3 regions of the Rothia sp. 11273D007AR genome follow, and region 2 is predicted to be linked to each of the others. Evidence: riboswitches for the same ligand, from Rfam matches in the RefSeq annotation. Region 2 holds a riboswitch; each other region holds the start of a gene.
What was found. Region 2 has a riboswitch for S-adenosylmethionine ahead of ACED88_RS03245 (methionine ABC transporter ATP-binding protein). Riboswitches for the same ligand answer to the same signal wherever they lie in the genome.

Region 1 (4,234 bases), on a different contig from region 2:
CGCGGACGCCGGTGTTTCGGTGCGCGCCAGGCGGCGGTGGGTCGCCGGTTGGGTGGTGAGATCAGAGGTAACTGACATGACTACTCAGCCACCAGGGTTGAAATGCGGGCGGGGTCGGCCTTCTGGGCAAAGGTGTCGTTGACGATACTGCCCAGGGCGGTGTCTACTTCGCCCTGTGAGGCAACGTCGCCGGATTCAACCAGGTAGGGGCCGACCTTCTCCAGCACGGCGAGCTGCTTGTCGCCGGGCACGTTGTCGATATCCAGGTAGGTGCGGCCCCAGACGACCTGGGCGGTTTCAAGCTCAATTCCGGAGCCGTCTGCCAGGATCTGCACGGCCTCTTCTTCGTTGGCGAGTGCCCAGTCGCGGGCGTATTCGTAGACGTCAACGATGGTCTGGGCGGCTTCGGGGTCGCTCTCGATGAAGTCCTCGGTGGCGTTCAGGAAGCCGTAGGTGTTGAAGTCGACGTTGCGGTAGAAGAGGGTGTTGCCGTCCTCAATTTCGGCGCTGGCCATGATGGGGTCAAGACCGCTCCAGGCATCTACGGTGCCCTGGTTGAGGGCGGTGCGGCCGTCGGCGTGCTGTAGCTGCTCGATGGTGACTTCATCGGGTGACACACCTGCTTCTTCAAGAGCCTGGAGCAGGAAGAAGTAGGGGTCGGTGCCCTTGGTGACGGCTACCTTTTTATCGGCCAGGTCTTTCACCGATGAGATACCGGTGTCGGTGCGGGTTACCAGAGCTGACCACTCGGGCTGGGAGTAGAGGTCAATCACCTGAATGGGTGAGCCGTTAGAGCGAGCCAGTAGGGCAGCTGAGCCCGCGGTGGAACCCACGTCAATCGCACCGGAGCGCAGGGCCTCATTAGCCTTGTTCGAACCGGCTGACTGTACCCACTCGACATCCTTACCCTGCTCCTGCAGGGCGGTCTCTAGCCAACCCTTTTCCTTGATAATCAGGGAGAGCGGGTTGTAGGTGGCGTAGTCGATGGTGACGGTGGTGTCGCCCGCTGCTGCAGAAGTATCGGCGGTAGAAGCGTTTTCCCCTGCCAGACACCCGGTCAGTAGTAGGGTGCCGGTTGCGAGCAGGGCAGAGGTGGTGGTGAGACGAGAAATGAGTGACATGTGTATTCCTAGTGTTCTTCAACGCCGAGTTCGGCCAAAAGTTCTTTGCGCAGGGACGAGAGCGCGGGGTTGCCGCGGTCGCGCGGGCGGTGATCGGGCACCTCCACGATGCGGGCAATCGTCGCGGGCGCAGCGGGGTCCGGCTTACCCAGCACAATCACCCGGTCTGAGAGGTAGAGGGCTTCTTCCACGTCGTGGGTGACCAGCAGGACGGTGGCCGGGTCGTGGGCATGAATATCGAGCAGCAGATCCTGCATGTTAATGCGGGTGAGGGCATCAAGGGCGCCGAAGGGCTCATCCAGCAGCAGGACGCCGGGGTTCCGCGCCAGCGCCCGGGCCAGGGAGGCGCGCTGAGCCATGCCACCGGAAATCTCACGGGGGCGGTGCTGGGCGTAGTCTGCCAGCCCCACGACGTCCAGAAGGCGGGCAACCTGCTCGCGGGCAACGTCCTTGGGGGTACCCTTGGGCAGACCCAGCGCCACGTTCTTTTCAACGGTGCGCCAGGGCAGCAGGCGCGGCTCCTGGAAACCAATAGCCACACGGGAATCGAGACCCCGTACCGGGCTGCCGTCAATCGTGACGGTACCGGCGGTCGCTGCCCCCAGGCCGGCAGCAGCCCGCAAGAGGGTCGACTTGCCGCAGCCCGAGGAACCAATAATCGAAATAATCTCACCGGGGTAGGCGGTAAAAGAAACGTTTTCAAGGACGGTGCGGGTCTCCCCGCGCTCGCCGATGAAGGTCTTGCCGACGGCATTGAAGTCGATTTCGCAGGCTGTGAGGGTGGTGGGGGTGCGTTCTAGCGTGGGTGCGCTCATGCTTTCTCCATCGTCTCTTGGCGTTAGCACCGACCCCTGGTGGAGGGAGGTTGCTGCGACGTCGTTGAGCCAAGTCTCTCGGTCGCTCTGGATGGTTAACGCTTTCAACGCTAGGGGCGTTTGTTGGAACCGGGCAAGAGTATGACGCGGTATTTCGCCTGGTTACGAGTGTGACGCAGTGGGTGAAACTGACCGGAACTCGCAGGTGAGCGTAACACTGCTCAACACGTGCCACAATGTGAAACGTAGCCTCAGATGCTTGCCTCTTGGCGGGCTGTGAGGGCTACACTAAATCTCAAGATCAAGAGTCCCAACGTCAAGCTCTGGCTAGTTGGGCGGCAACCCTCTCCCGTAGCGGGGTGCCCCAGATGAGGATCAGGCAGTAATGCAAGTACGGCGCACCCAGGCGCCACCTTCGCGAAGGCTCGGCGCCTTTTCCTTTGGGTAAGGACGCCGGCGGCAGCACGGGCGCGGAGGGCCAAGCACCACCTGTGAAAGGGCCCGGTTCATGACCGAGAAGAAGCGCATCGTCGTCAACGCCTTCGATATGACCACTACCAGCCACCAGAGCTTTGGCCTGTGGCGTCACCCCCGTAACCGTGCGGATGAGTACAACACCATTAAGTACTGGACCGACCTGGCCAAGGTCTGCGAGAAGGGTCTGTTTGACGCTGTCTTTATCGCTGACGTGGTGGGTGTCTACGATGTCTACAAGGATTCAGTAGCTCCCGTGCTGAAGGACGGCGCCCAGGTTCCTGTGGGTGACCCCTTCCTGCAGATTTCTGCTATGGCCGCTGTCACCGAGCACCTGGGCTTTGGCGTGACCGCCGCTGTGACCTACAACCAGCCCTACACTCTGGCCCGTTCCTACTCCACCCTGGATCACCTGACCGGTGGTCGCGTGGGCTTCAATGTGGTGACCTCCTACCTTCAGTCTGCTGCTGAGAACCAGGGTCTGCCCGGTCAGATTGACCACGATGAGCGGTACGAGATTGCCGAAGAGTTCCTCGACGTCTGCTACAAGCTGTGGGAAGGCTCTTGGGAGGACGGCTCTGTGCCCCGCGACCGTGAAAACGGTGTCTTTGCTGACCCCTCTAAGGTTCACCCCATCCTGCACAAGGGCAAGTACTTCCAGGTGCCCGGCATCGCCCTGACCGAGCCTTCACCCCAGCGCACCCCCGTGATTTTCCAGGCCGGTGCGTCCTCCCGCGGTCAGGCTTTCTCGGGCCAGCACGCCGAGGCTATCTTCATTACCGCCCTGCGCCCCCACCTGACCAAGGTGCTGACCGAGCGTATCCGTTCTGAGGCTGAGAAGGCCGGCCGCAAGCGCGATGACGTGAAGATTCTGGCTATGCTCTCCGTCGTTGTGGACGAGACCGATGAGAAGGCTCAGGCCAAGTACGCTGAGTACCTCAAGTACCAGAACGTTGAGGCGTCCCAGGGCATCATCGGCGGCTGGAGCGGCCTTGACCTGGATCAGTTCGATGAGGACGAGGCCCTCAAGTACGTTGAGACCGAGTCGATTCAGTCCTTCCTGACCCCCTTCACCCTGCAGGATAAGGAGAAGGAGTGGACCCGCAAGGACATCGCCGAGCACTGCGCCACCGGTGGTATGGGTGCGGTTCTGGTGGGTTCTCCCCAGACTGTTGCCGATGAGCTGGAGAAGTGGATTGACGAGGGCGGCCTGGACGGCATCAACCTGGCCTACCACGTTTCCCCCGGCTCCTTCGAGGACTTCGTTGAGTTCGTTGTTCCCGAGCTGCAGAAGCGCGGCCGCTACCGCACCGCCTATGAGGGCTCTACCCTGCGCGAGAGCCTCTTTGGTGAGGGTAACAAGTACGTGGACGAGCGCCACCCGGCTGCCAAGTACCGCGGTGCTTACGCGGGTAAGCCCTCCGCTGCCGACACCCCGGCTCGTGACTTCCTCAAGCTGGCGCTTGAGAACGCTGAGAAGGCTGAGGCCGCAGGCCACTAGGTCTTAGCGCTGTAAGGACGCCGCCCCGCACCTTCCTGCCAACGGGCAGGGGAGTGCGGGGCGGCGTCCTTATCTTCTTTAAGCCGTGCCGACGGTTAGAGCAGGGCGCTCCACAGGCGGCAGAGGTTCTCGGCAACCTTTTGGTGGTTGGGGCGGTTGACCCACTCGTCGTAGCGCAGGCGCTTGCAGCGGGAGATGTAGTCCCGGGCTACGCCTTCGAGTTCCTGCACCATAGCCTTGCCCACGATAAAAGTGGAGACCTCAAAGTTGAGGGCGAAGGAGCGGGGGTCCATGTTGGATGAGCCGATGAAGGTGATTTCGTC
Region 2 (4,234 bases):
TTGAAACCTTAGCAGCGTGAGCCGGGTTAGGGGCAAAAATGAAGGTAGCCTCAGCATGGCGGGCAGCGAAGCGAGTACCTCGAGGGGAGCTGCCTGCTTGGAAAAGGAAAGGAGTACGCTGCGGGCTAGGAGCTACTAGATGAGGTCCATCGACAGAGTATCGCTTGCCTCTGTGGTTGATAGGCCTCACTCCAGTTGGGTCAGCAAAAATCCCAGATTCTTTATCTAGTTTCAGGGCGTTGTGCGACCAAGACCCTTCCCACAGCTTATACACCACATCTAGGTATTCTTCAGCTTCGTCATAGCGGCTATCGTGTTCAGGGATTGTTTCTGCCCCAAAGTTACGGTGGGCATTTTCGAGGGCACTGGTAACGATATTCCAGGCTACTCGGCCCCCGCTCAGATGATCCAACGTCGAGAGCTGACGCGCGAAGGTGAAGGGGTGGGCCTGGATGGTGGATGAGGTTATAGCAAGACCCAGGTGCTCCGTAGTAGCGGCAAGCGCAGACGCTAGAACGAGCGGATCGTTTGACGGTATCTGCAGTCCCTTTTGGATCAGTGCGTCGCTATTTCCGCCGTAATCGCCGTAGACGCCTACAACGTCAGCTAAGAAGAGGGCATCGAACTTTGCTGTTTCGAGCTGGCGGGCTAAATCTTGCCATAGAGCAAGTTCGTTGAATCGGTGCTGTTCGGCTTCGGGGTGTCGCCAGAGACCACCTCTGATGTGGCTTCCAGTATTCATAACGAAAGCACTCAAGAGCAGGCGTTTACGGTTGGGGGTGTGTGTTTTTGACATAGGTGTCCCCTTGGACTGTGAAAAATTTATTTTTAGCGCTTGTCGAGGGCTCGAGATAGGCGAGAACCGCTGAACTGTACGAGAGAGACGAGGGCAATCATGAGCAGGATGGCGACAATCATGAGCGGTGTTTCGTAGCGGTAGTAGCCGTAGCGAATCGCGAAGTCGCCGATGCCTCCCCCGCCTACCAGGCCTGCCATAGCTGAGTATGAGATAAAGCTGACGGTCATAATGGTGATTGATGTGACCAGGGCAGGGCGGGCGTCTACAAGGAGGACGTCGGTAATGATGTGTCGAGCTTTTGCGCCCATGGCAAGAGCCGCTTCAACGGTTCCGTCACCTAGCTGGGTGAGATTCTGTTCGACAAAGCGGGCAAAGTAGGGAATAGCGTTGATGGTAAGAGGTACACAGACTGCGGCGGTACCGAGGCTGGTGCCTACCAGTAGACGGGTGAACGGGATGATTGCAATAAGAAGAATGAGGAAAGGGAAGGACCTCACGATGTTGACGGCTGTGTCAAGAACCTTGTGGAGGATGGGCTTGTGGTGCAGTCCCTTGGGACCAATGAGGTAGAGCAAGATTCCCAGAGGGGTTCCGAAGAGGACTGCCAGGGGAATAGCCACCAACAACATAATGAGTGTTTGCCCCAGGGCTAGCCAGATTTCGGGTGAAACTTCGATAATTCGCTCAAACATGGGTTAGCTCCTGTAGAAGGGCGTTCGCTGGGGGCACACGTGAGGTCGGGTCTGTAAGCACGATGTCGTCGTTTTGTAGCAGTCGCCCGATTTCACTGGTGGGGGTGAAGGCTGGATCTAGAAGACGGGAAAGGTCAAAGCGTTCTACCAGCTGGCCATTTTCAAGTACAGCCACGTTATGGGCTAGAGCCCTGATGACGTTCATTTCGTGGGTGACAATTACGGTGGTTATGCCCAACTCAGCATTAATCGTGCGTAGGTACTGGAGGATAGAGGTTGTGGTGCGCGGGTCAACGGCGCTCGTAGGCTCGTCGCAGAGGAGGACGCTTGGCTTTGTTGCTAGCGCTCTGGCAATAGCAACGCGTTGCTTCTGGCCGCCAGATAACTGACCTGGATACGCGTCAGCCTTATCGGCTAAATCAACGATGTTGAGAGCTTCCAGTGCCCGCGCTCGCCGTTCTCGCGGTGGGATACCTGCGAACTTAAGAGAGAGCTCTACGTTTTTCACGGCGGTGAGGTTAGCGACCAGGTTGAAATGCTGAAAAATCATACCGATGTTGTGGCGGGTCTGGCGTAGTTGTGAGGCCGATAGATCGGTGAGATTTTGACCGTTGACCGTTACAGTGCCGCTGGTGGGGCGTTCAAGTAGGTTGATGGTGCGTAGCAGGGTAGATTTACCCGCGCCAGAGAACCCTACGATGCCCTGAATAGACCCGGGGGCTATCTCAAGGTTGACGCGGTCAACGGCTCGAACCGTTTCAGACCCGCGGGTATATTCCACGCTAATATCCCGTAATGAAATCATATGTCTCCTTGCAATGACTTAGTGCAGTATTGCGAGGGGGATCCCGCCTCACTGAATAGCATCAGGGGTGGGTGTATTTCAGAGAGAAACGGAGAACCCATCGGTTCTGGCGGTAGCACCGTGCCCGGTAGGGCTGGTTGCTGCGACGTCTTCGAGCCAGATCTCTCGGTCGCTCTTGATGGTGATGTTGCTAGCCTATGGGTTAGGCGAAAGCTGTACCAACTTTTTAACCTTGTGCGACCTAATATGTCCTGTCTTACTTTTTATGACGCCTTATGCAACAACAAAGACAAACGGACGCCGGTGAGCAGCTCACCGGCGTCCGCGCAGGAAAAAGGGAGGCTAGGCCTGCCGCAAAATGGTGCGGGCAAATTCGAAGTAGCTTTCGGCGTCAAAGTCGCGCACGGTGCTGGCCTGCACCACAAAGCCGGTCAGCACAGACAGCACCGCCGAGCCCAGCATCTGTAACCAGGTTTCTAGCTCCGAGGGGGAAAAATCGAGTTCGGTCTCAGCCCAGGCCCGGTAGCTCGCTACCACGCGGGAGCGCAAGAGGCCCAGCTGTTCATCCACGACCTCAGCGACCTCAGGTACCGTCACGGCCTCACCCCAGGTGATCGCCAAAAAACGCGTGAGCTGCTCGTCGTCCCGCAGGGTCACCAGACAGCGCTCCACAAACTCCCAGGGCAGCTCATCGCTGCGCGCCTCAAACTGAGAGAGGTCTACCCGGGCAGCCGCAGCCATAATCTCGGTTTTCCCCGAAAAGTGGTTATAAATCGCCCCGGCAGATAAGCCCGAGGCCGCAATCACCTCGCTCATCGACGCCTGCTGATACCCCTTCTGCATAAACACAGCGCGGGCAGCCGCAACAAGCTCGGCACGACGGGAACGCATATACTCTTCACTGACTTTCGGCACCCTCCCATTTTAAAGCACAGCAGCCCGCCGCCACCGTCCTATAAACCCCGTCACCAACACCCCTTTCTTGCTACACTAAAGGGCGAACCAGCGGCGCTACCCAGCAGTAGTTAGCCGCGCATGCGAGTGCCTCATCAGTCGCACCTGCTGAGGGACCCCCGCTCGCACACCCCACCGCACAGCATTAGGGAAGAGGCACCCACCCCATGGTGAACACCGCCAAATCGCGCCGTCAAGAGCGTATTGAGAAGCAGAAGAAGAATAGCCGCAAGTGGATTGCAACCGGCGCTGCAGCCGTGATTTTGCTCTGCGGCGGCGCTATCGCCTACACCAACATCACCTCTGATAGGGAACAGTCAACGACCAGCGGCCAGACCGTTCCGGCTGCCTGCTCAACCACCCAGGCTGTCACCGTGGCCACCACCGAACCTATGGCAGCAGCGCTGAAGGCTATGCCCGTGGACGAGGACACCTGTATCACCCTCGACATCACCACCAATAAGACCGCCAGCGATGTACTCACCGAGTCAACCAGCGGCACAGCAACCACCAACCTCTGGATTCCTGACTCCACCACCCGCGCTGAGCTGGCCATGAGCGAAGCTAATACCGGTCTGACTCCCCTTGCGGAGTCCCTTGCCCAGACCCCGGGCGTCATCGTGTCAGAAGATAACACCAGCTACGGCACCTGGCTCGAAGCCCTCAAGGCTGAAAACACCGTCAGCATGGGTGACCCCAAGGAGGACTCCGGCGCTTTCGCGGCCCTGCTCGGGGGTATCTCTGAGGCGTCAGCGGGTACCGTTAGCGTTGAGGACCTCACCGGCGGCACCGCCCTGCGTGCCCAGAGCATCGGTGTAACCGAGGCTGCCCAGAGCGCCACCGAGCTGCTGACCGATGTGGATAATGGCACCAAGGACGCCGCGATCGTCACCGAGGCTGACTACGCAGCCTATGCCTCAGCCCACGCAGATTCCGGGCTGACCGCGACTGTGCCCGGCGACGGCTCCTTTGCTCTCAACTACC
Region 3 (4,234 bases), on a different contig from region 2:
CTTGCGCTCCCGCGGTTTTGCTTCGTCGGCGGCGTCCTGGGTTTCGATGCTGGTGGCGAGGATTCTTTCGAGCTGTTCGTGTTCGATGAGGAAGCCGTCGTGGCCGCAGGGTGAGTGGATGACGGCTGGCTCTACGGGGTTGGGCAGGGAGGCTGCCAGGATGTGGGAGTCGGAGGGGAAGAAGAGGCGGTCGGAGTCGACGTAGGCGATGGTCCAGTTGCAGGTGGTGCGGGCGAGGGCTTTTTCGAGGCCGCCGCGGTCGCGGCCGAGATCATGGGAGAGTAGGGCTTCGTTGATGGCGAGGTAGGAGCCTGCGTCGAAGCGGTTGGTGAGTTTGGTGCCGTGGTGGTCGAGGTAGTTTTCGACCTGGTAGCGGCCGCGGTCTGCGGTGAGGGGGTGCAGGACGTTGTGGCCGTCTTGGGCGTCGCGCCCGAAGCGGAAGTGGAGTTCGGCAGCGGAGCGGTAGGTGGTGTGGGCAATGCGGCGGGCCAGAGCCAGGCCGGTGACGGGACCGGGGCCTGGGTAGTAGTCACCGCCGGCGAAGGCGGGGTCTTGGCGGATCGCCAGGTTTTGCATGTGACCCCAGGCGATTTGTTCGGCGGTGGCGGCGGGGCCGGAGGCGATGACGGCGCAGGAGCGGACGAGCTCGGGGTAGGTGACGGCCCATTCGGCGGCGCGGGCACCGCCGAGGGAGCCGCCGATGACGTGGTGGAGGGAGGTAACGCCGAGCTGGTCGAGCAGGCGTTTTTCGGCGCGGACGCCGTCGCGGATGGTAACGAGGGGGAAGCGGGAGCCCCAGGGTTTTTGTTCGGGGTCGATACTGGCCGGGGCGGGTGAGGCTGGGCCGGTGGTGCCGTAGCAGCCGCCGAGCATGTTGGGTGAGATGACGAAGTATTTGTCGGTGTCGATCACGCGGCCGGGGCCGACGGCGGTGGGCCACCACCCGGCGGCTTCGGCGTAGGCGCGGTCTTGCTCGCTGGCGTCCGCCCCTACTCGCCCTGCCGAGACGTGGGTGTCACCGGTCAGGGCGTGCAGGATCAGAATGGCGTTGTCGCCCGCCTCGTTGAGGGTTCCCCAGGTTTCGTAGCCGATGGTGACGTCGGGCAGCACTGCCCCTGATTCGAGGGTCAGGTCGCCGACTTTGGCGTAGGTGAGGACGCCGTCGGTACGGTTGGGGGTGGTCTCAGCGGGGCGGGCGGTCGTCATTGGGCTACCTTTCCTTAGCGGATGGCGGTGAAGCCGAGTTCGAGGTCGGCGAGGATGTCGTCGATGTGTTCGATACCTACCGAAAGGCGGATGAAGGCGGGGTTGATGCCGATAGCTTCAAGCTCTTCGGTGGTGGACTGGCTGTGGGTGGTGGACGCCGGGTGTACGGCCAGGGAGCGCACGTCACCGATGTTGACCAGCAGGGAGTGCAGGGAGAGGGAGTCCACGAATTTCTGGGCGGTTTCGGCGTCGGCGTCCTTGAGGGTGAAGCCGAGGACGGCGCCAGCACCCTTGGGCAGGTACTTTTGGGCCAGTTCGTAGTAGGGGGAATCGGGCAGGCCGGAGTAGGTGACCGATTCGACCTGGGGGTGGTCTTTGAGGAACTGGGCGACTTTGAGGGCGTTCTCTACGTGGCGTTCTACGCGCAGGGAGAGGGTTTCAAGGCCGATGGCGATGTTGAAGGCGTTGGTCGGTGAGATGGAGGAGCCGAGGTCGCGCAGGAGGGAGACGCGGGCTTTGAGGATGTAGGAGAGGTTGACTCCGAAGGCACCGTCCGCGCCGAGGTCGCGGGCGTAGACCAGGCCGTGGTAGCTTTCGTCGGGCTGGTTGAAGAGGGGGTACTTGTCGGGGTAGGCGCCGTAGTCGAAGTTACCGGAGTCTACGATGACGCCGCCGACCGAGGTGCCGTGGCCGCCCAGGTATTTGGTGGCTGAGTGGATAACCACGTCAGCGCCGTGCTTGATGGGGTTGAGCAGGTAGGGGGTGGCAATGGTGTTATCAACGATGAGGGGCACACCGACCTCGTGGGCTACACCCGAGATAGCCTCGATGTCGAGTACGTCGCCGCGGGGGTTGGGCAGGGTTTCTGCGTAGAAGGCCTTGGTGTTCTCGCGGGCTGCTGCTCGCCAGGACTCGGGGTCAGCAGGATCGTCAACGAAGGTGGTTTCGATACCGAGGTTCTTGAGGGTGTACTTGAGCAGGTTGAAACTGCCGCCGTAAAGGGAGGGGGAGGCAACGATGTGGTCCCCGGCACCGGCGATATTCAGGATTGCGAAGGTGGACGCTGCCTGGCCGCTGGCCAGCAGCAGGGCGCCGACGCCGCCTTCGAGGGCAGCGATACGGTTTTCAACGGCTTCCTGGGTGGGGTTGTTGATGCGGGAGTAGATGGGGCCCAGCTCTGAGAGGGCGAAGCGACCTGCTGCCTGGGCGGAGTCCTTGAAGACAAAGGACGTGGTCTGGTAGATGGGTAGGGCACGGGCGCCGGTTGCCGCGTCGGGTTCCTGGCCTGCGTGAATCTGCTGGGTTTCGAACTTCCAGCCGGTGGGATTGGAGGGGGTGGGAACGGTGTTCTCGGTGGTCATGCGGTTACTCCTAGGGAGGTCGTTGTTTCAGTGTTCAGTTGAAACGGGCCGCATGCCGTATCTTCCGCCCGGGTAAGGAGGAAAAGAATCTGATGCCCTCGCAGAAGATAGAGGCACATCGGTCCCGCGCTTGCGTACCTGGTTCTCGGTGGGTACGCCCGGTCATCACCCAGGGCACCCCACCGCGAGTGGAGGGTTGCCGACCAGCTAGCTGGGGCTTAGCGCTGGTTCTCTTGACCTGTCTCTAGTCTGGCTGGCTCACCCGGGGACCGTCAAGAAAGGGCTCTAAAGTTTCAGCATGTGTCCTTGTATTGCGTACGTTACGTTCTATGAGCGTCATTTAGAATGGTGGGAAGCGAGTTTTTACGAAAGGGCTGATGATGTCTCTGACTCCTCCTCTTGCCAAGCGTGTACCCGTTGAGCGCACCCATCACGGTGATACTTTTGTTGATCACTATGAGTGGTTGCGCGATAAGGAAAGCGCCGAGGTTCTAGAGTATCTACGCGCTGAGAACGCCTTTACCGAGGCGGTCACAGAAGACCAGCAGCCCCTTCGGGACGCTATTTTTGAAGAGATTAAGGGGCGCACCCAGCTCACCGATATGTCGGTGCCCTCGCGCCGCGGGGCCTGGTGGTACTTTAACCGCACGGTTGCCGGTGAGCAGTACCCGGTCATGTGCCGCGTCCCCGCCCTCACAGAGGGCAGCGTTGAAGAGCGCTACCAGCCGCCGGTCGTCCGCCCCGGTGAGCCGCTTGACGGCGAGCAGGTCGTATTGGACTGCAACGAGTTTGCCCGCGACATGGCCTTTTTCTCCCTGGGTTCCTTCCAGGTCACTCGCGACGGCTCCCTGCTGACCTTCGGTGTTGATGACTCGGGCGACGAGCGCTACACCCAGTACTTCAAGAACCTCGATACCGGTGAGATTCTGGAGGAAAAGATTGAGGACGTCTTCGCTGGTGCTTTCTTTGCCTCCGGCGCTAAGCACCTGATCTACTCGGTAGCCGATGAGTCCTGGCGCCCCTATGAGGTGCGTGCCCACGCTATCGGCACCAGTGCGTCTGAAGATTTTGCCCTCTACCGCGAGGACGACAACGGGCTCTGGCTGGGAGCCGGGATGTCGTCCTCCCGAACCCACGTGGTCATTACCTCTTCAAACTCCGAGTATTCAGAGACCCGCATTATTAACATCCACGAGCTGGGCCAGCTAGAGCCCACGCTCATCATGAAGCGGGACGCCGGCATCGAGTACTCCACCGACGTTATCGATGTGGAGGGCACCGGCTACCTGGTCATCGGCCACAACCACGAGGCCCCCAACGGCGAAATCGTGCTGGCTCCCCTGCGGGAAGAGTACGTACCCTTTGCCGACTTCAAGGCCAGCTGGATTCCCCTGGTGCCCCACCGCACGGACGTCCGCCTAGAGGGTTTCAAGTTCTCCCGCAACCATCTGGTCCTGATGGCCCGTGAGAACACCACCGTCAAGGTGTTTGTGGCCCCGCGTACCGCGCTCGCGGAGCAGGTGGCTTCTGCCCACCCCCAGGGCATTGACCTCTATGAGCCCGGCGGCTTCACCGAAGAGCTCTACACGTCAGCCTTCTCCGGTGTGAACATCATGTCTCCGGTTATCCGCCTGAACTACACCTCCTACCTCACCCCCAGCAGCGTC

Region 1: another riboswitch for S-adenosylmethionine. It lies ahead of ACED88_RS07260 (ABC transporter ATP-binding protein); the one in region 2 lies ahead of ACED88_RS03245 (methionine ABC transporter ATP-binding protein).
Region 3: another riboswitch for S-adenosylmethionine. It lies ahead of ACED88_RS00425 (O-acetylhomoserine aminocarboxypropyltransferase/cysteine synthase family protein); the one in region 2 lies ahead of ACED88_RS03245 (methionine ABC transporter ATP-binding protein).

What each region holds. Positions count from the first base shown of each region.
Region 1 covers NZ_JBPPWJ010000010.1:102,178-106,411, reverse strand. The annotation lists gene ACED88_RS07270 (ABC transporter permease) at 1-78, opposite strand, end outside; gene ACED88_RS07265 (aliphatic sulfonate ABC transporter substrate-binding protein) at 81-1,121, opposite strand; gene ACED88_RS07260 (ABC transporter ATP-binding protein) at 1,130-1,936, opposite strand; SAM riboswitch class I at 1,941-2,034, opposite strand; SAM riboswitch class IV at 2,236-2,336, shown strand; gene ACED88_RS07255 (LLM class flavin-dependent oxidoreductase) at 2,445-3,911, shown strand; gene cls (cardiolipin synthase) at 4,007-4,234, opposite strand, start outside.
Region 2 covers NZ_JBPPWJ010000004.1:70,689-74,922, forward strand. The annotation lists gene ACED88_RS03235 (LLM class flavin-dependent oxidoreductase) at 1-796, opposite strand, end outside; gene ACED88_RS03240 (methionine ABC transporter permease) at 829-1,491, opposite strand; gene ACED88_RS03245 (methionine ABC transporter ATP-binding protein) at 1,484-2,296, opposite strand; SAM riboswitch class I at 2,391-2,481, opposite strand; gene ACED88_RS03250 (TetR/AcrR family transcriptional regulator) at 2,639-3,187, opposite strand; gene ACED88_RS03255 (substrate-binding domain-containing protein) at 3,418-4,234, shown strand, end outside.
Region 3 covers NZ_JBPPWJ010000001.1:92,587-96,820, reverse strand. The annotation lists gene metX (homoserine O-acetyltransferase MetX) at 1-1,206, opposite strand, end outside; gene ACED88_RS00425 (O-acetylhomoserine aminocarboxypropyltransferase/cysteine synthase family protein) at 1,221-2,567, opposite strand; SAM riboswitch class IV at 2,689-2,806, opposite strand; gene ACED88_RS00420 (S9 family peptidase) at 2,945-4,234, shown strand, end outside.